2 regions of the Pseudoalteromonas sp. bablab_jr010 genome follow, and region 2 is predicted to be linked to the other one. Evidence: predicted binding sites of a transcription regulator. Region 2 holds the regulator's gene; the other holds the start of a gene.
What was found. The regulator LexA, encoded in region 2, represses DNA repair genes until DNA is damaged. The targets are predictions, from matches to a motif close to TACTGTATNNNNATACAGTA.
Positions count from the first base shown of each region.

Region 1 (10,803 bases), on a different contig from region 2:
AGTAGAGCGTGATGTATCAATGAAGCCGGGTGACACTGTGGCTTTAAATGAATACCAGTACCGTTTTGATGGTGTTAAGTCTATTCGCGGCGCTAACTATAGCGGCCATGCTGGGGTTGTCACTGTGCTGAAAAATGATAAACAAGTAACCGTTTTACATGCTGAAAAACGCCGTTATGACATTGGCATGCAGTTTATGACAGAAGCCGCTGTGGATGCTGGCTTTACGCGTGACTTATACCTAGCACTGGGTGAGCAATTAAGCCAAGGTGCGTGGTCGTTACGTATTTACCATAAGCCTTATGTTCGTTGGATGTGGCTCGGTGGTATCTTGATTTCACTGGCAGGCTTTTTAGTGCTTGGTGATAAACGCTATCGCCAAAAATCGACTAAGCAGGAGGCATCAGCATGAACCGTAAACTACTCGCACTAGCACCTTTACTGGTTTTCGTTTTACTGTGTGTGTTTTTATATCAAGGCTTGTTTGCTAACCCGCGTGAGCTGCAAACTGGGCGTATTGGGCAGGCTATGCCAGCTTTCAACTTGCCAGACTTGATGGATGAGTCAACGCGTTGGACAGATAGTGATTTAAAAGGTGAAGTTTACTTACTCAATGTGTGGGGCACATGGTGCCCGACCTGTTTAGCTGAGTTGGGCTATTTAACTGAGCTTAGAGAGCAGGGCGTTAAGATTGTTGGCTTATACTACGAGCAAGGCTACGACCCTGACTTTGATGGCCAGTTTGATATTAACGCACTACGCGAAGACGTTACCAGTATGCTTAATCGTGCTGGCGACCCATATCAATTCAATATCTTAGATTTAAAGCGCACATTAGCCCTTGATTTAGGGGTGTCTGGCGCGCCAGAGACCTTCTTAGTTGATAAGCAAGGCACCATTTTGCTGCACCATACCGGCGATATTAATCCGCGTGTGTGGCGAGCCAAATTCGCACCGTTAATGCAGGAGTTACAGTAATGAGACTCGTGATTTTTTTAGCAAGTTTGCTTATCACGTTTAGTGCATTTGCAGAGCAAGACAAATATCAATTTGATGACAAAGAGCAAGCTGTACGCTTCAGTGAGCTTACCAAAGAGCTGCGTTGCCCTAAATGTCAAAACCAAAACATTGCCGACTCAGACGCGGTTGTAGCCAAAGACTTACGCGACAAAGTGTTAGCGCTGGTAAAAGATGGCAAAACTAAAGATGAAGTCATCGATTATATGATTGACCGTTATGGCTACTTCGTACATTACGATCCACCCGTAACACCCGCAACCTTAGTATTATGGGTATTGCCAGTATTGATTGTGGTACTTGGCTTTGGGTTTATTGTTTTACGCCAACGTAAGGCATCGGTAAAACAAACATGGACAGAGCAAGACGAGGCACTACTTGCAAAGTTAATTGAACAAAATCAACGTCAGGAGCAAAGCTAGATGGCATTAATGTGGGCTTCTTTTGTTTTACTCACGCTGGTTGCATTGCTATTTGTTGTCGTTCCTTTTTTTAAACGCGAACGTATTCAACGCCTTGATCACAATGCAAACTCGGAGTTAATCCGAATTTATCATCAACGTTTAGATGAGCTTAAAACAGACTTAGATAACCAACGTATTGATGCACAAATGCACGACGAATCAGTTATCGAACAAAAACGTCGTTTGCTCAATGAGCTGTCTCCAGAAAAAGCGCTAAATAGTAAAGGTAACAACCGTATTTTTGCCCTTACTGGCGCTGGCTTTTTAATTGTTTTAACGGCTATCTTTTACGGTTACACGGGTAGTCAGCAGCAAATAAAAGGCTGGCATGACGCGATGGCAAACCTTAAGTCGTATGGTGAACGTGCCGTAATGCAAGATGGTGAGCCATTGACACCGAATGAGTTGCAAGCATTTGCTTTAGCATTGCGTACCAAGCTTGATCAAAGTGGTGATGATGAAGTGGCGTGGATGCTGCTAGGTCGTGTTGCGATGTCATTAAATGAATTTGATATGGCGATGCAGTCATTTGATAAAGTGCTAAAAATGAACCCGGATAACAAGCAAGTGCTGATCAGCTACTCGCAAGTTCTGCTAATGGAAGGCAGTGATGCGAATATGTCACGTGCAGCAACGATGTTATCGAGAGTGTTAAAAGCAGAGCCGACTAATATTGATGCAATCTCATTGTTAGCTCTGATTGCTTATGAGCGCAAGGATTGGCTGCAAGCTAAAACTGCGTTTGAAGTACTGCTTGCAAGTATGCAGCAAAATGATCCGCGTTATAGCATGATTGCAGAGCGTATTGCTGAAATTGATGCTCACTTAAATAATCAGCAGCAAGTTACAAATACAGAAATTGCAAAAGCTTCACACAGTGAAATTAGCATCACAGTTGATTTAGACTCAGCTCTAGCAGATTCGCAGCCACAAAACGGCACCTTGTTTGTTTTTGCAAAAGCAGCCAGTGGCCCACAGATGCCATTAGCCGTGGTAAAAATGACGGAATACAGCTTTCCGCTAACAGTGACATTGAGTGATTCGAATGCAATGGTTGAAGGTCTGAATTTATCAAGTGTCGATAAAATTATTTTAACTGCGCGTTTATCAAAAGATGCAACTGTGGTAACTTCTAGCGGCGAGTTGGAAGGCAAGTCGGGTATTTTAGAACGTGCGAACGTTAAAGAGTACGCGTTGCTAATTAATGAGTTAATACCGTAAGGATAGCCGATGTTTAGGCACAGTATATTTTTTATCTTTTTTGTAGTGCTTGCAGGATGCGCACAAATACCCGAAGAAAAAGCGGATGAGCGAGATCCGTTACAGTCGTTTAACCGTCCTATGTATGATTTTAATATGGACGTGCTTGACGCCTATATTCTTCGCCCAGCAGCTGTTGGCTACGTTACAGTAACGCCAACACCGGTAAGACGTAGCATTGTTAATTTTACCGATAACATCACCGCACCAACGGATATGGTCAATGCTGGTCTGCAGGGTAAGCCTGGTAATATGGGTATTAGCTTAGCGCGCTTTTTAGTGAACTCTACAGTAGGTCTACTCGGTTTTTTTGATGTTGCTTCATCGCTGGGCTTAGAAATTGTCGATGAAGATTTTGGCCAAACTCTTGGTGTATGGGGAGTGGGTGATGGTGCTTACTTGATGATCCCTGGTATGGGACCAAGTACCGCACGAAACTTAACTGGTGATGTTGTTGATAATTTCGTATTACCTGAAATAACACTAACAACACCTCAAACAATATTAGTGTTTGCACTTAAAGCGGTTGAAGCCCGTGCTTCATTAATGCCACAAGAGAGCCTATTAAATGAGTCGCTAGACCCTTATATCTTCATGAAGGATATCTACTTCCAGCGTCAATTATATGAGCTACATGATGGTAATCCGCCACTAGAAAAAGAACCAGATGACTTTGACGAAGACTTCTTAGAAAATCTTTAAAAGTGTTAAATAAAAATGCCAGCAATTGCTGGCATTTTTATATCGTTAAGGGATGGGTATTCATCAGTCCCCAAATACACTCATTTGGTCATTAGACCAACTTAATGCATCATGGTAAGCGTCCGGTACTTCTTCAGGTTTAAGTCCAAGTTGTTGTTGGATTTCTTTCGCTTTTTCCCAATTTGCTTGCTCATAAAATTTTACCAGCTTTAAATACGTTGCTAATAAGCCTTCATCTTTGAGTAGCGCATCTTTAATTTCAATAGTCAGCGGTAACTTGTTCATTACACTTGGCATATCTTCGTCGAGGATTGCATCCATTAACGACATCATACCCGTTAAAAATGCCATACCAGTATCTCGCATTTTGCCGTGGCTGATTGCCAATAATTCAGCAAACCGAGCACGGGTCAATGAAAGGCGAATTAGTTCGGCTGGCTTATCTGCTGCGACTTGCGCTGCAAATAAAAGTGATAAGAAACGTTTAATTTCTTCACTTCCTAATACAATAAGCGCTTGTTTAATTGTGCTGATTTCAGCGCGACGTTTAAAGGCCGCTGAGTTTGAGTAGCGTAGCAACTTATAAGATAAGTTAACGTCACGTTCAAACACCTCAGTGATTTTTCTGAGGTTTAGATCAATACTCGATGTTTCATATAGAAGCTCGGCAAGAGCCATCTCTGATGGCGGCAAAGTTTTGCTTTGTACCATCTCAGGTTTTGAAAAGAAAAACCCTTGGAAGTAGCTAAAGCCCATTTCTAGGGCAAGCTGATACTTTTCGTATGTTTCAACTTTCTCAGCAAGCAACTTTATGTGTGGATACGGCTTAATAGCCTCGATGATCGCTTTTATTGAGTCTACATCACAAGTTAGAAAGTCAATCTTAATAATATCGATGTAAGGATAAAAGTGTCGCCATACAGGTTGGTGAATGTAATCATCAAGTGCAAGTATATAGCCTTTTTCTTTTAGATCTTTAACTAATGCCAGTAAGCGTTTACCTGGTTGGATTGTTTCTAATATCTCTACTACCACCTGCTCTTTACCAAGTAAAAGTGGATAACCCTTTTGCAAGGTTTCTAGAGTAAAGTTGATATAAGCAGGTTTGTTATCCGTTAAATCCTCTAAACCAAAATTAAATTGGCTGCCTTCAATAAGTCGTGACGTTGCTTCATCGCCATCAATATCAGGAAAAACGTTGTCTACGCCATCTCGAAATAAAAGCTCGTAGCCAATTAGTTTTTTATCCCTGTCTAAAATAGGTTGGCGTGCAGCGTAAAAATACATAGTCCAAACATGTCCACATCTGTTAATTCATTTACTTCTCGCAATATATTGCATTGTGCCTGAAATAGCATTAGCTAAATGTTCATTTGCGAGGAAAAGTTATTATTTTATTAAGAATTAAAGACTAGGATAATTTGCAGATAAATTCTATAACTTGCGATTAAATATAAGAAAAATGTTAGATAAAAGTTGAAAAATTGAGCTTTGTCATTTATCTGCTTGATTGGAGTTAAGGGGGGTAAGCATGATATAGTCGTGGGTGATATAGGTTTTTACCCCAATAATGTCTTTAAATTAAATAACTTGCGAGTCATTATTCGGATTAAAAGCCAACATTAAACAACTTTTGGAGGCTAATTTGGAAACAGGAATGATAATTTCGTTAGCATTGTACTTCATCGTCATGTTGGGGATTGGGCTATATGCTTATCAGCAATCTACCGACGATGTATCAGGCTATATGCTAGGTGGTCGTAATTTATCACCAAGTGTTGCTGCGCTTTCAGCTGGCGCATCTGACATGAGTGGTTGGCTGCTAATGGGCCTACCAGGTGCAATGTACTTGTTTGGTTTAAGTAAGGTTTGGATTGCCATTGGTCTAGTACTCGGTGCTTGGGCTAACTACTTCTTAGTCGCGCCTCGCTTGCGTGTTTACACAGAAAAGGCGAATGACTCAATCACCATTCCTGATTACTTTGCAAACCGCTTTGATGATAATAAGAATATTCTGCGTGTTATCTCTGCGATTGTTATCATTGTTTTCTTTACTTTATATACCTCATCAGGTGTTGTTGCAGGTGGTAAGTTGTTCGAAAACTCATTTAATATGAGCTACGAAATGGGTCTATACATCACAACAGGTGTCGTCGTGTTATATACCTTGTTTGGTGGCTTCTTAGCCGTGAGCCTGACTGACTTTGTGCAAGGTTGTATCATGTTTATCTCGCTGCTGGCTGTGCCAATTGCGACGTTTACCATGCTTGATCAGCCAGTTATGGATACACTTGCCAATGCACGCTATGACTTATTATTAAGCTCACCAAAAGAATCTGAAATTCATGCACTTAATATGATGGATTGGTTTGCAGGTGGTTCGACTATAGCGATTATTTCAGCAATGGCATGGGGCCTTGGTTATTTTGGTCAGCCACATATTATTGTGCGTTTTATGTCTGTACGTTCAGTGAAAGATATGCCAACCATGCGTCGTGTGGGTATGTCGTGGATGACGCTATCAGCAATTGGTGCTGTGCTAACTGGTCTATTTGGTGCTGCTTATATGCTTGAAAACCAAATGCCTATTGATGATAAAGAAACTATTTTCTTAGTGTTGTCTGAGCTTATCTTCCATCCTTTAATTGCCGGTTTCTTATTGGCAGCAATTTTAGCGGCAATTATGAGTACTATCTCTTCACAGTTGTTAGTGTGTTCAAGCTCTCTAACTGAAGATTTCTACAAAATTTACTTAAACCGTAGTGCATCTCAAAAAGAGCTGGTTTTAGTTGGTCGTATTAGTGTTATCTTAGTTGCCTTATTTGCTATTTACCTAGCTTATGACCGTAATAGCTCTATTTTAGACTTAGTAAGTAATGCATGGGCTGGTTTCGGTGCAGCATTTGGTCCACTGGTGCTACTGAGCCTTTACTGGAAACGCATGAACTTACAAGGGGCTATTAGTGGCATGGTTGTTGGTGCAGCAACAGTGCTGTTTTGGATATACGCGCCAATTACTATTGATGGCCAAGCACTAAGTGCAATCATTTATGAGATTGTCCCTGGCTTTATTTTATCAACAATAGCCATAGTTGTTGTTAGCCTTATGACGGCTGAGCCGAAAAAAGAAATTACAGACTTATTTGATGAAGTTGAATCGTCATTGTAGTTTTTGATTAAACACAAAAAAGGGCAACGGATGTTGCCCTTTTTTTATGATCTAAATTTGCGTTTAGCTTGCCGCTTTTTCTTTTATATCAGCAACGTTATCGTCTGACTTTGCTTTTTTAGGTTTAGCTGGCGCGTCTTTTGCACCTTTAAGTACCGCCATAAATTGGTCTTTTTCTTTTGCCATTTCAAGCGCCAGTGACTCAATTTGTTGCTCGCTTAATGGTACATCAACTTTTTCAAGCATAAGTTCTAATGACTCAGCAATGTCGAGCATTTTGTCATACGCATCAGCTTCTTTCTTAGTAGTAAACGTCATGCGCTCGACTCCGTTTCTTTCTACAACATATTTAACAACAACAGCCATGATTTCTCCTGCATTTAAGCCTGGCATTGCAGCGTAAAATCGCTGCTAAGATTACTGTTTTTATATACAGTAATGCTTCGAGCCTTATTTTGCAAGTAACTTGAGAAAATTTTTATTTAGTAAATTTGACAATACTTTGTGTATTAGCTTTATTTAAAATGTTACCCAAAGTTAAACACAAGCGATGGAGTGAGTGTTGGGTAATCGCTAACTATCAGTCCAAACAAGGGCGTCATGGAGGAAATTATGAAATTACTATCAAGTATTTTACTTGCCGCTACTCTTGCATTACTTCCTGCTACACAGGTATCAGCCGAAACACCAACCAAAGCAACACAAGTTAAAATGCAAAAGCTGAGTATTAATAAAGCCAGCATTGAGCAGTTAACTCAATTACCGGGTATTGGTGAATCAAAAGCGAAAGCGATTGTCGAGCATCGCACCAAGCAAGGCTCGTTTAAGTCGCTAGAACAATTAAAAGAAGTAAAAGGAATTGGTGATAAGCTATTCGCTAAACTTGAGGGGAAAATTACTCTATAAATAGCAGGTTATCACCTATACAGGGCGTTATTCGCCCTGTTTAAATTCATTGATAGCCTTGTCTAAATGCGCTAACGCGAACATGTTTTCGATAGGTGTTGTGATAAGAGGGTAACTTAAACCTGCTAACAACAACCAAGGAATAAGCATCCACCCTTCAAAGTAAGCTAAACCTAAAAATAATGGCGCTAAAAAGGCAAGCTTACATACCGATAAAATGATCTTTTTGCTCGGGCTTAAATGAGCTAAAGCAAGAGCAATAATCTGCTGGCGTTGCCTTACTTTAAAGTTTTTTAAAGTAGGGATTTGGCTAGTAAAAAAATAAATCATTATAGCGACTTTTTGCTCACTAATCGGCTAACTAAAACAGCCACAAATACCACTGAAAATGCTGCAAAAATCACTTCCATCCATGCCGGCATGCTCATTGAAGCAAACTGCCAATCGATATTGCCACAATCACCTGTGGCAGCAAAGAAGCTAGGGATCCATTCATGCAAAGGCATAAAACTTGGGAAGTTAGGTTCAAATGCACAGCTAAATGCAAACGGGTCGGTATTGTTTTGCATTGCAATGTGTTCTTTAGCAATAAAGTAACCCCAAATTGCTGAGATACCCCAAGTGGCAAATGCGACTAAGCGAACAACCATACTTTTTGGGTTAATCGCACCAATCACACCTGCTGCAAGTAAGCCTAAAACAGCGGTGCGCTGATAAATACACATGATGCATGGCTCAAGTCCCATGTTGTATTGAAAAAACAATGCTGTGACTTCAAATGCGAGTGAAATAAACGCTAGTAATAACCAAGGTGTTCTTTTAGTTGCTAATTCTGCTAACCAATTCATGAAAGATCCAATTTCAAATTGTTTTCAAGATTATGCTTAGACAGGGCTATGGGTGCAAGTATCTAAGATGAAATTATACGAAAAAGGAGTCGACAGACTCCTTTTCATTAGTCATATCTAGGCAGGCTATTACACACTAACAGCCTGCAAAGACTCACTTTGGTAACAGCCTAATACACGTGTGTACTGAGTGTGTTCTTTCAGCTCTTCAAGCGCTTGCTTAACATGTAAGTCATCAAGGTTTGCTTCGAGGTCAACATAAAACACTTCTTCCCACGGATTTCCTGGTACGGGGCGAGATTCTAGTTTTACTAGGTTAATTTGGTGATGTTTAAAAATCATTAAAGCATCAGCCAATGAACCTGCTTGTTGTTTAGTCGCCATGATTAAACTGGTTTTGGTCGGAATTTGCTTCGATACTTGTAGCGGCTTACGGGCGACAACAATAAAGCGGCTGTGGTTTTCGCTTTGGTTTGCAAGGCCTGACTTAATTACTTCTAAACCAACATTTTTGCCAGCTTGAGCTGAGCCGATAGCAGCGCTATTTGCTGTTTCAACCGCAGATTGCAATGCGTGGAAGGTTGAATCACAGGTTTCATGTTGAATGTCACCTAGGCCTTGAATGAAACGGCTACATTGAGCAAAAGGTTGTGGATGAGCAAAAATTTTATTGATATGAGATAGCTCAGTACCTGGCATTGCTAATAAACAGTGCTCAACGCTATGGGTTACTTCACCTACAATTGATACTTGTGCGTGTTGTAATAAGTCGAATACTTCATTGATACTTCCTGAGCTGGTGTTTTCAATTGGCAGTAAGCCAAAATCAGCCTGTCCACTTTCAACTTTACCAGTGATCTGTTCAAAGCTAGAGCAACCCATTTCAATCACTTTGCCAGGGCGGCGGCTAAAATATTTATGGCAGGCTAGTTGGCTATATGAGCCTTGCCCACCCAAATACGCAACACGATGGCTTTCGCTCATAGCTTCTGGGTTGAGGTTCTTTTGCAGCATGGCTTGCTGGTTTAAAACAGAATCTTCAAGAATAGTTTGAAACACATTATTAATGTAGTAAGCGTCAAGACCTAATGACTTACCATAACTGATTAGTTTTTCCAGAAGTGCTTGTTCGCGAGCTTCATCACGAATTGGTTTGTTATTGGCAATTTTATATTCGACTACGCTGTGGCTTATACGGCGTCTTTTAGCTAGTAACACAAGTAAGTCGGAGTCGATTTCATTTATATCGTGTCGTAACGCATTTAATGTATCAATGCTCATGTTGGTTTCCTCATTCCAAAACAGTGCACAAACAAAAAAGCCTCCCAAGAGGGAGGCTTTAGCTATTCGGTGAAATTATCTCGCAAACAGTTAAGCCTCCTCTATCTAAAGAAGCTAAAAAAAGAAAAATAAGTGCGAGAGATAATTTGTTTCATTGGACTAATGTAAAAATACTTCTATGTAAAGTCAACTGCATAAACATGCTATTTTGGACAAAGCGAAAGATTCCTCAGAAATTTCATTAATCTTCATAAAAAATTTATAAATCTAAAAATGAATCTGGTATATTTGTTTTTGCATAATAAATAATAACAATTATTAATAAGGTAGTCCTGTGGTGTATCGACGACCGCCATCCCGGTTTGGGGTGAATTCATTAAGTATGAAATTGTCGCTGTTAATCTCTGCTATTTGTTTAATTGCAGGTATTTGCGCTGCAGCTTTAATGCTTAAATCAGAAGAAAAACAGCTTGTTTTTGAAGAGCACGAACTTTTAAAGCATTCGAGTGAACGCTTGAGTCGTCAATTCAATCGCTTAATTAACACCAAAATAAATATTGCAGAGCAAGCTAACAATGTCGTTAGTAGTCAGCTACTGCATAATGAGTCACATCTACAAAATAACCGCAGCGCAGATATAAAGTTTGCAGTTGATGGCAGTATTCGCAGCACTTCTGAGGATGGTTTATCAGCTTCATTTATTCCACAAGACCAGTACTCTAATTTTTATAAGCAGCTGATTAACGATTCTGAATCGCTATGGAAAATTGTCTCACCAACGCTTATCCAAGACTTTTTTAATTTTTATTTAATCACTAAAGATAACTTTATACGTATTGCTCCACCTAATTGGGCGCTCAATGTACCGGGCGATTTTGACTTTACCAAAGGCGAGACATTTAATTACGCACAAGCTGCAACAAACCCGAGCCGAGAAGCTGTATGGTCAAAGGTGTATTACGATACTATTTGGCATAAGTGGGTAGTAAGCGTGCTTGTGCCAATCTATCTTGATAACGAATTTTTTGGTGTCACTGGTAGTGATATTGCTCTTGAAACCTTATTGGCACAGCTGCCTATTGGCGATCGTGAGCAACATTTATTAGTCTTTGATGCGAAAGGTCAGCTCTTAGCTCATCCTGATTTAGATAAAACA
Region 1 is NZ_JACDWV010000087.1:162,520-173,322, reverse strand. Features, by position in the region: gene JIG37_RS09320 (heme lyase CcmF/NrfE family subunit) at 1-412, shown strand, start outside; gene JIG37_RS09315 (DsbE family thiol:disulfide interchange protein) at 409-978, shown strand; gene JIG37_RS09310 (cytochrome c-type biogenesis protein) at 978-1,439, shown strand; gene ccmI (c-type cytochrome biogenesis protein CcmI) at 1,440-2,702, shown strand; gene JIG37_RS09300 (VacJ family lipoprotein) at 2,712-3,443, shown strand; gene JIG37_RS09295 (HDOD domain-containing protein) at 3,507-4,730, opposite strand; gene putP (sodium/proline symporter PutP) at 5,101-6,612, shown strand; gene JIG37_RS09285 (YebG family protein) at 6,676-6,978, opposite strand; gene JIG37_RS09280 (helix-hairpin-helix domain-containing protein) at 7,225-7,518, shown strand; gene JIG37_RS09275 (DUF6170 family protein) at 7,546-7,848, opposite strand; gene dsbB (disulfide bond formation protein DsbB) at 7,848-8,366, opposite strand; gene JIG37_RS09265 (chorismate mutase) at 8,496-9,647, opposite strand; gene JIG37_RS09260 (EAL domain-containing protein) at 9,982-10,803, shown strand, end outside.
Region 1: the regulator LexA is predicted to act here: its motif matches at 7,031-7,050, upstream of JIG37_RS09285 (YebG family protein).

Region 2 (10,803 bases):
TAAAACAACAAGGTAAACTCCATTTCTTCACCGGCTTTCATTGGCTGCTGATCAAAGCAAAAACAGGCGATTTTATGTAAGTACTTTGCCGCTTTACCCGGTGATACTGATGGAATTGCTTGCATGACTTTGTCTTCATTACTGGTGTTTTTCGCTGAGAATTTAACTTCACGCATGGCACCAGGTTGTACTGCCACACTGTATTGCTCAGACTGCACCTTAAATGGCGCGCCGCTTTGAGCGTGAGTGGTAAAGCTGACATCAACTTGACGCTGTGTATTTATTGATTCACTCGCGCTCGCTTTTTCTAATGATGGCTTACCATTCAACCCTGTAACGTCGCAAAACACGTCGTAAAGCGGCACCATTGCAAAAGCAAAAGCAAACATGAGCAAGCATGTAATCAGCAGTTTTTTTAGCAAAGGTGCATGGTTCATTACTTAATCTCCGGCGGTGTTTCAAAGGTATGATAAGGTGCTGGAGAATCGACTTCCCACTCTAAACCTTCAGCTCCATCCCATACTTTGGCAGGCGCTTTTTCGCCCCCTCTGGCACATTTAAATACCACCAACACAAACAACAGTTGCGATAAGCCAAATGCAAAACCACCAATACTGATAATGGCGTTAAAGTCAGCGAATTGCAGTGCATAGTCAGGAATACGACGCGGCATACCGGCAAGGCCAACAAAGTGCATAGGGAAGAACAACACGTTGACACTGATTAGCGATAACCAAAAATGCCATTTCGCCAGCGTTTCGTTATACATGTTGCCGGTCCATTTCGGTAACCAGTAGTAGGCCCCCGCCATAATTGAGAACACAGCTCCTGTCACAAGCACATAATGGAAGTGTGCCACCACAAAATAGGTATCATGATATTGAAAATCTGCCGGTGTAATCGCAAGCATCAAGCCAGAGAAACCACCTAAGGTGAATAACACAATAAAGGCGATGGCAAACATCATCGGAATTTCGAAGCTAATTGAACCGCGCCACATGGTGGCCACCCAGTTAAACACTTTAACGCCCGTTGGCACCGAAATGAGCATGGTGGCGTACATGAAAAACAACTCGCCTGCCACAGGCATCCCAGTGGTAAACATATGGTGTGCCCAAACGATAAAACTTAGCAGCGCAATCGATGAAGTTGCATACACCATAGACGCGTAGCCAAATAGCTTTTTGCGCGAGAAGGTAGGTACGATAGTCGATATAATGCCAAAGGCTGGTAAAATCATGATGTACACTTCAGGGTGACCGAAGAACCAGAAAATGTGCTGGAACATCACAGGGTCGCCCCCACCGGCTGCATCAAAAAAGCTGGTTGCAAAGTATTTATCGGTCAACACCATAGTGACCGCCCCTGCTAAAACAGGCATAACAGCAATTAACAAAAATGCAGTGATTAACCATGTCCAAACAAATAGCGGTAGCTTCATCCACGTCATACCCGGCGCTCTTAGGTTGACGATGGTCACGATAACGTTAATCGCCCCCATAATTGAGCTGATACCCATGATATGTACAGCAAATACAAACAGTGCGGTGTTGTCGTTACTGTAAGTGGTGGAGAGTGGTGCATAGAAAGTCCAACCAAACGCAGGACCGCCACCCGGCATGAGTAACGAAGCTAAGAGGATTAAAAATGCGAAAGGCAATATCCAAAAGCTCCAGTTATTCATACGTGGTAAGGCCATATCCGGTGCGCCTATCATCATAGGTACCATCCAGTTTGCAAGCCCAGTGAACGCGGGCATAACGGCACCAAACACCATGATCAAGCCATGTACGGTAGTCATTTGATTAAAAAAGTGCGGATCGACTAACTGTAATCCAGGCTGAAACAGTTCAGCGCGGATCACCATTGCCATTGCTCCACCAATTAAAAACATGGTGAGTGAAAAAATCAGGTATAAACTCCCGATGTCTTTATGATTGGTGGTGTAAAGCCAACGCTTAAAACCTTTAGCTGGGTAATGATGGTCGTGATGCGCATGCCCAGTTGCTTGCTCGTTAATAACGTTACTCATTAGTTCGCCTCCGCTGCTGCATCAATCGCGGCTTGAATTTGACTCGGTTGGATAACATCGCCGGTGTCATTACCCCACGCGTTTCGCTTATAAGTAATAACCGCAGCAAGTTGCTTAATTGAAAGCTGTTTATCAAACGCTTGCATTGCTGTGCCAGGCTTACCGTGTAACACAATATCTATGTGATCTTTTACATCACCTAATACAATCGGGCTGCCTTTAAGTGCTGGAAATACGCCAGGTAGGCCCATACCGGTAGGTTGGTGGCATGCAGCACAACTAGCCATGTAGACTTGCTCACCCAAGGTCATAAGCTCTTCTTTCGGTAATGTTTGATCAAGCAAAGCAGCATCCGCTGCGGCCGCATTGGCTTTTTCTTGCTTAGCATCTGCAAGCCAATTAGCAAATTCATCTTCAGGTAAGGCTTTCACCACAACAGGCATAAAGCCATGATCTTTACCGCATAACTCAGCACATTGGCCACGGTACACGCCTGGCTCGTTAATACGTGTCCACGCTTCATTGATAAACCCAGGATTTGCATCCTTTTTAACCGCAAAATCAGGCACCCACCATGAATGAATTACATCGTCTGAAGTCATTAAAAAGCGAACTTTTTTATTGATAGGAAGTACTAGCGGTTTATCTACTTCAAGCAAATAATGCTCAGTTTTCTCTGCTTTGTTGTCTATTTGGTCTTTTGGTGTAGATAGAATCGAGTAATAAGCAATGTCTTCACCCATGTACTCATAATGCCACTTCCATTGTGAGCCCGTCACTTTAATGGTGATATCGGCTTTAGAGGCATCTTCCATGGCAATTAAGGTTTTTGTGGCAGGCACAGCCATGGCGATTAAGATGACAAATGGAATGGCAGTCCAAAGTATTTCAACTTTTGTACTTTCATGAAATTGGGCAGGCTTGGCCCCTTTGGATTTACGGTGGTGTATTAAAGCCCAAAACATCACCGCAAATACGATGATGCCGATTACACAGCAGATAATAAATATCGTCATGTGTAACTCATAAACATTATTACTTATATCGGTCACCCCTTTACGCATATTGTATTGGCTATTTGCCAATGCAAGCTCAGGAAGTGCAAACAATATAAGCCACAAGGCGTAACGCAGTTTACCCATGTGACGGCTCCTTTAGATGCTATTGCAAGACGCAAAGCGAAAAGGCGATACAGCAAGGTGCCCATTCGTTTTTCTTATTGTTCAGAGCGACTACGTATCATTTTGACCCACTTATGATACCGACCCCATGACTAACACCTCGCACATTTTTGTGTCTTTTTATTAATTAGGTGTTAATACAGTGTATTAACCAATTAGTTAAAAAATGACCAATAAGCAAGTTTTAATGATAATAAATGTTTATTTTGGTGCAGAAATAACAACTATAATCAGCGCGTTATTTAATGTTTAGGAGTAAAAACGAAATATAAAAAGAGAGGAAAACTGCGCCATATAAGGCTTTAAATGAAGAGTAAGGATTCACAAATCCTAATTAAGTAGTAAAATTTCAGCGGCGCACCAAATTGAGTCAATTTGATGCACCAAATTGGGAACAGTTACATCCAGTCAGCGTTACGAATAACACCTACCGCTAACCCCTCGATGTTGAACGACTCATGCTCAAGGTCAACCTCAATAGGCGAAAACTCTTCGTTCTCAGCGTGTAAAAGTACTTTGCGACCCGCTTTTTCTAGACGCTTAACTGTTACATCTTCATCGACTCGAGCTACAACTACTTGCCCGTTTTCAGCAACTTGTGTTCTGTGTACTGCAAGCAAATCGCCATCCATAATACCAATGTCTTTCATACTCATACCATTTACACGCAGTAAGAAATCGGCTGCAGGTTTAAATAATGAAGGATCAACTTGGCAGTGGCTTTCAACATGCTCTTGCGCCAAAATAGGTTCACCAGCTGCAACACGGCCAATTAAAGGTAAGCCTAGTTGCTCTGGCTCATCTTCTTCAATTAACTGAATACCGCGACTCGCCCCAGGCTTCATTTTGATCATGCCTTTTTTAGCCAGTGCTTTTAGGTGTTCTTCAGCAGCGTTGGCACTTTTAAAACCTAATGTTTGAGCTATTTCAGCACGCGTAGGTGGCATGCCTGTATCTTTAATAAAGACTTTAATTAGTTCTAAAATTTGCGATTGGCGTTTAGTTAATGGGCGCATACAACTGGTTTTCCATACAGTACATTTAACTGTGAGTATATACAGTTATTTGAAAATCGCAAATTTAAATTAACCCCATCATATTGCTACAAAACTAACATTGAACCACACCGAAAGATGCCATAAGGTATTAGCTTTAATTAGCAGGCTAAGGAAACACAATGAGTATTTGGCACCACCCAATCACGTTAGAGCTTTGCAAAGAGCTAGAACAAGGGATCACCGGTCAAGGCACTTTAATGAAAACTATGGGCATTGAGGTGACTGAAATTGGTGATGATTATTTAATGGCAACTATGCCTGCTATTCCTGAGCATCATAACCCTATGGGTATGGTTCATGGCGGAGCAAACGTTGTATTAGCAGAGACAGTGGCAAGCTATGCAGCCAATTTCGTGGTTGATTTCAATAAGTTCTATGCTGTTGGCCAAGAAATTAATGCCAACCACATGAAAGCGTCACGCAAAGGAACGTTAACAGCAACAGCAAGACCGCTGCATTTAGGTAAGCGAACATCTGTTTGGGATATTAAAATTACCAATGCCGCAGGAGAGCTTTGCTGCGTATCAAGAATGACCGCAGCTGTTGTAGAGCGATAAATTCTGGCTATTTTTCAATAGGATAAATAGTAATTTCAATCCCTGCACCAATTGCTGAGATACGTAACAAGGTGTCGGCATGCAGGGGTTGGTTAAAGCATTTAGGCGAATTACCTGATTCAAAGCCTATATCAAATGTACGCTTTGAGCACGATAACCACTGTTTTAATGCATTGCGCGAGCAAGACTCAATAAGCTCGCAAAGCTGGTTAATGGCTTTATCTGGAGAGCTGATATCTGCGGTTGCTTCAATACGTGCTAGTTGGCGGTATTCATCTTGGTCATAATGTAAAACCATGGCGTTTTTCTTCAAATCAGCAACAAGCGCACTAATATCGTGCTTTGATTCAAGCTCCAGATCTACATTTAAAAATTGAATTTCCGACATACTCTCGTTTTTACCCTCTGTTGATATCGACTGAAACTTTAACTCAGTTTTGTATATATACCAAATCTAGAATACAGTTAATGCGACATTATGCCGCATTGGCAATCTAGCTAAACAACTTAAAATAGCGCCCACATAACAATAATAACGGGGTAATAATGAATAAACGCCTGTTTAAGTATGCTCGTAAAGGGCATAAATGGCTTGGCTACTTACTTGCTTTACAGATCTTTTTTTGGCTCTTAGGTGGGCTGGTAATGAGCTCATTACCACTTGAAAAAGTGCATGGCAAACATTTGGCTAATCGCAGTTTAAGTAGCCCATTTTTATTGTCAGACTACTTAGCATCTGTTGATAAGATAACAGCGCAATTTGAGCAAATTGAAGGTATTAAATATAGCCATTTTTTAAATACCCCGATTATAGAAGTTACATCCTCTAGCGGTACGTTTACTTTTGATGGCAGAACAGGTGCTAAAATGCCTGCACCGAGTAAAGCGCAAATCATTGAAAATGCGCAAGCTCACCTGCTTATTGACGCAAAAATAACGCAAGCGCAGTTATTAACAAAAGGGCCTAGAGAAGTCGGTCACAAAGCCAATGTTTGGCAAATTAGCTTCGATGATTGGCGATCAACAACCTTATATTTAGATAGCCAAACCGGTAACCTTATTACTGTGCGCAGCACCCTGTGGCGCATTTTCGACTTTTTCTGGATGCTACACATTATGGATTATGATGAGCGTGAGAACTTTAACAATCCACTACTCATCAGCTTCTCGGCCACCAGCGTACTATTTTGTATTACAGGAGTTCTCTTGTTACTACAAAACGTTCGAATTAAACGTAAAAAGCCAGCTACACGTGTTGGTCAATCAAAATAGGATTGCCATCTGGGTCGGTGATAATAAAACTCGCGTCACCGGCCTTTTGTATTTCTAATCCTTGTTGCTGAAATTGTGCAGCTAATTGCTCAAAGGTTGCAAATTCATCCAAAGCTTCAGCATTTTGATCCCACCCTGGGTTAAAGGTCAGCATGGTTTTGTCGAACATACCTTGAAACAAACCAATTAAATGTTCACCGTTTTTCATAATTAGCCAATGCTGTTCTATCTCCCCAGCAAACTCGTTGAAACCTAGCTTTTCATAAAACTGCTTTGAAGCACGAATATCTTTGACATTTAAACTCACTGAGAAGGCACCTAATAACATAGTTGTAATTCCTTTAATTAAAACGGCCTAACAACTATAGCTGAGTTGAAAAACTTTTCATTTTTAGAATAGTCGCTCTAAAATAGCGCTTCCTGTAGTTCACTGATGTGATGGATATGCGTTTATTTCTATACTTAGCCCTGTGTTTTATTTTCACTTTTCCTATATCCGCTAAAGAATTTTCGAGCTTTTACAGTGCCAAAAAGCATTTAATTAAGAATCTACCAAGCAACAGTAAAAGCTTATATTGTGGCTGCGACATAAAGCGCCAAGGTAAAAAACTTGTGCCAGATCCTGATGCGTGTGGTTATATTCCTAGAAACCCTGTCACCCGCTCAGGAAAAGAGAATGCCCGCGCAAAAAGAATAGAGTGGGAGCACATTGTGCCTGCCTGGGAGTTTGGTCATCAATTACAATGCTGGCAAGATGGCGGTCGTAAAAACTGTAAAAAGGTCAGTGCGAAATTCCGTCAAATGGAAGCCGACATTAATAACCTTGCCCCTGCTATAGGCGAGATCAATGCTGACCGTTCAAACTTTCGCTACGGCATGGTGTCAACATCAAGTGCAAGTTACGGAGCATGCCCTGTAAAAATCGACTTTAAGCAGCGCGTATTTGAGCCACCCATTTATGCAAGAAAGCAAATAGCCGATACCTATTTTTATATGCAAAGAACCTATGGCTTAAAAATATCAGACAAACAACGCAAGCTATTTGAATCGTGGCAAAAGCTTGAAATAGCTGAAATTAGCAATCGTAAGTTACTCTAATAGTGAAATTCTTATGGGCTTCTAAAGTACAAAAAGAGCTCCGTATTTCACTTCCTGATCTAGAGCGCGAAGTTAACTAACAAAAAAGGCGCAGCTTCAGCTACGCCTTTTACATCATAAGCTTTGGTGAGGGCCAAACACCTCGTAGTGAATGCGTTCACTTGCAACCCCAATACTTAGCAGCTGCTCTTTGATCATTGCCATAAAGGCGATAGGGCCACACAGGTAAAAGTCACCTTTACTAATTGGTAAGCTGTCAGCGATGTGGTTTACATCCATCAAGCCCGCAAAATCGCCCCCCTTGCCATCTTTAAACCAGGTAACACAATGTAATGAAGCGTGCGCTTGTTGTTGCTGTATTAAATACTCTTTAAAGGCAAACTGCGTCTCACTGTCGCAAGCATGTAGATAATGGATTGACTGGTTAGGTTGATTACTTAATAGTGTTTCGAGCATCGCCATCATTGGGGTTTGACCAACACCCGCAGAAATCAATACAACAGGCGAGTCGATTTCGCGAAGCACAAAGTCGCCTGCAGGTGGGTAAATTTCTACCTCATCCCCCTCAGTTAAGCTGTGTAGGTAGTTAGATACCAAGCCTTCTTCTTTCACGCTAATTCGGTAATTGTGGCCATTACTTTGCTGTGATAAAGAGTATTGCCTCACTTGCGTTAAATCACTGTTTGCTGGCGTTACTTTAATTCCTAAATATTGGCCCGGTAAATACGCCACAACAGGCTTTGCATCGGCAGGCGTTAATATGAAACTGCAAATTTGCGATGACTCCATACGTTTTTCTGTAATTGTGAAAGTACGAGTACCAAACCAACCTCCCGGTGCCTTTTTGGTTTTTTGATATAGCGACATCTCCTCATTGATACATACATCCGCTAATAATGAATAGGCTTCACGCCATGCATACTCGACCTCAGGAGTAAATTGTTCTGGCAATAACTCTTTTAAAGTCGCAATCAGATGTCCACCAACAATAGGATAATGCTCTGGCAAAATATGGTAACTGGTGTGTTTATGATTAATGCGCGCAAGCGCACCTTTTAACACTGCCAAGTTATCAATATTTGCCGCGTAGGCAGCTAAGGCATTAAATAGCGCAAATTGCTGAGAGCCCGATTGCTGATGCGTCATATTAAAAATATTTTTAAGCTCTGGGTTGTAGCTAAACATACGATCATAAAAATACTCAGTCACTTGAGGGCCTGCTTGTGCAAGCAACGGCAAAGTACTTTTAACAATCTGGATCGTTTTTTCAGATAACATAGTTTTTCCTATTGGAGAGATTAACCGCGGCGACCATCAACACGACGATTCACTAAGATGGGCGCACAATGAAATAAAAATAAGCTAAAGCCAGCAACCCACAGCAACGCACTTAACTGCCATGCAAGGTGATGACCTAAATAAACGGGAAGTAACGAACGTACAATGGCAGCTATCACAATGAGTACAAATGCCAAACTAATGTACGCAGGGGCTTGTAATGCGCGCCCAGTGTGACCATGAGAGACACGTACCATCATGGCGATAATCATCACACCTATGGTGCCAACAGTGATCAGATGAAGCGCATCTTTGAATAAGATAATTGGGCTGAAATAGCTCAGCGCGACGAGTATTAAACCAACCGATAAAGCCCAATAAGCCACATGTAATGACCATAGCAAAGGCACTTTTAGAATGCCTTTATGCCACCACAAAACACACCTGGCTGAATGTAAACAAGCAAGCCAAGCAAAAACCCAACCGGTGCTCATTGCGCTAAAAAATAGCTGACTCATAAAAAACCACGCAATGGCGAAAAATGAGCTAAATACGACTAATTTATCGAGCTTCGGGGTTCTAACTTGTTCACTTAGGTTAAGGCCGCGCGCGGTAAAAAATGGCACAACTCGCCCAGCCACAACACCAACTAGCAGTGTCATGATAAGTACAGCGGTATCAACAACCCCCAGTGCCAGCGACATTTTATTAAGTACAACTAAGCTCAAAAAAATCACATTGAGCGCACAGAGCAAAGATGCGATGACAACAAATAAGTAGTTATGGCTGCTTTTTGCCTGTATCAGCATGTCAGCTAGAATAATAATTCCAGCTAGCCACCAAACGAGTTGTAGCGCACTAACAATATAAAGGTTTAGCTGCTCGAACCCTGCAATCTCAATAAAAAAACTAAACCTTGCAGCAAGCCAAATCATGCTAAGCAAACAAAGCTTAATACCACTTACACTCGCCACACCTGTCCATGTTTGTGCGGCGGTTAGCAAAAAGCCCATGGCAACCACGCCTGCAAAGCCAAACAGCATTTCGTGAGCATGCCAAAGCGTTGCGGGCATTGTTAGGTGCCACTGTGCATAGCCCGCCAAGATTAAAAACCAGTAACTCATAGCAAATACAGCTAAGGCACCTGCCGCCAAGAAAAAAGGCCGAAATGCTAATGCCCATAACGGCCACTGGCTGAGTTGATAAAATTTGATCTTAGTTGGCATAGGTTCAGTTAAATTAATGACTTTCATTCGTGCTCTCAGCGTTTAATTTCCCCAGCTATTGCACAGTTCAAGCCAAAAATAAAAACCATTAAATATCAACACATTAAATTTGGACGCTTGATAAATAAGTCAAAATGACACACCATTAAAAGCATCAATAAAACACATTCAGGTCAAATTGACATGATGCTCAAAAAATCCCTTCTTGATGTTGCACTTGCACTTACCAAAGCAAGCAGTGTTGATCATAATTTCAGTTATCTGTTGAGTTGCATTAATGATTGGCTTGAATGTGATGCAGTTGCCTTATTATTGAAACAAGGCGATGTGTTAAAGCCCGTAGCCCTTCATGGGTTGTCGGACGATACGTTAGGAAGACGCTTTAAAATAGCGGAGCATCCGCGCTTATTTGAAATATGCCGTGGCAGTGAACCGCTAAAATTTGCCAAAGATTGTGGCCTACCCGACCCCTACGATGGTTTATTACAAAGCCAGCATGGCGACTTTCCTGTTCATGCCTGCATGGGCGTGCCGCTGCTAAGTAGCAAAGATAACAACGAACTATTGGGTGTTTTGACCTTTGATAGTTTAGATGAACATGCCTTTGACGCTTTAGCAATGAACGAGCTCAATCAACTAAAACAGCTAGCTGCAGGCTATGTTGAGCATGCCCTAACCTTGCAGCATTTTATGCAACACGCACAGCACAGCCATCAAGTTGCGCAGCAGCTTAACCTTGAGGCACTAACACGAGAAGGTGTCGAAATTATTGGTAATAGCCAAGCAATGCAGACCCTTAAAAATGATATTCAGCTGGTGGCTGCCTCAGAATTTAGCGTTTTAATACAAGGTGATACAGGCGTCGGTAAAGAACTCGTTGCGCGCAATATCCATTTAAACTCAAAACGCCGTGACATGCCGTTGATCCACTTAAACTGCGCATCGTTACCAGAGAACTTAGCCGAGAGTGAATTTTTTGGTCACAGTAAAGGCGCATTTACTGGCGCACATACTGCTCGCCAGGGTAAGTTTCAACTCGCCGATGGCGGCACGCTATTTTTAGATGAAATCGGCGAACTTCCGCTTGCCATGCAAAGTAAG
Region 2 is NZ_JACDWV010000029.1:75,856-86,658, forward strand. Features, by position in the region: gene JIG37_RS01050 (cytochrome c oxidase assembly protein) at 1-437, opposite strand, end outside; gene ctaD (cytochrome c oxidase subunit I) at 437-2,032, opposite strand; gene coxB (cytochrome c oxidase subunit II) at 2,032-3,174, opposite strand; gene lexA (transcriptional repressor LexA) at 3,612-4,229, opposite strand; gene JIG37_RS01070 (hotdog fold thioesterase) at 4,391-4,828, shown strand; gene JIG37_RS01075 (hypothetical protein) at 4,836-5,216, opposite strand; gene JIG37_RS01080 (hypothetical protein) at 5,375-6,100, shown strand; gene JIG37_RS01085 (VOC family protein) at 6,075-6,428, opposite strand; gene JIG37_RS01090 (endonuclease) at 6,545-7,198, shown strand; gene hmpA (NO-inducible flavohemoprotein) at 7,313-8,476, opposite strand; gene JIG37_RS01100 (NnrS family protein) at 8,497-9,729, opposite strand; gene norR (nitric oxide reductase transcriptional regulator NorR) at 9,886-10,803, shown strand, end outside.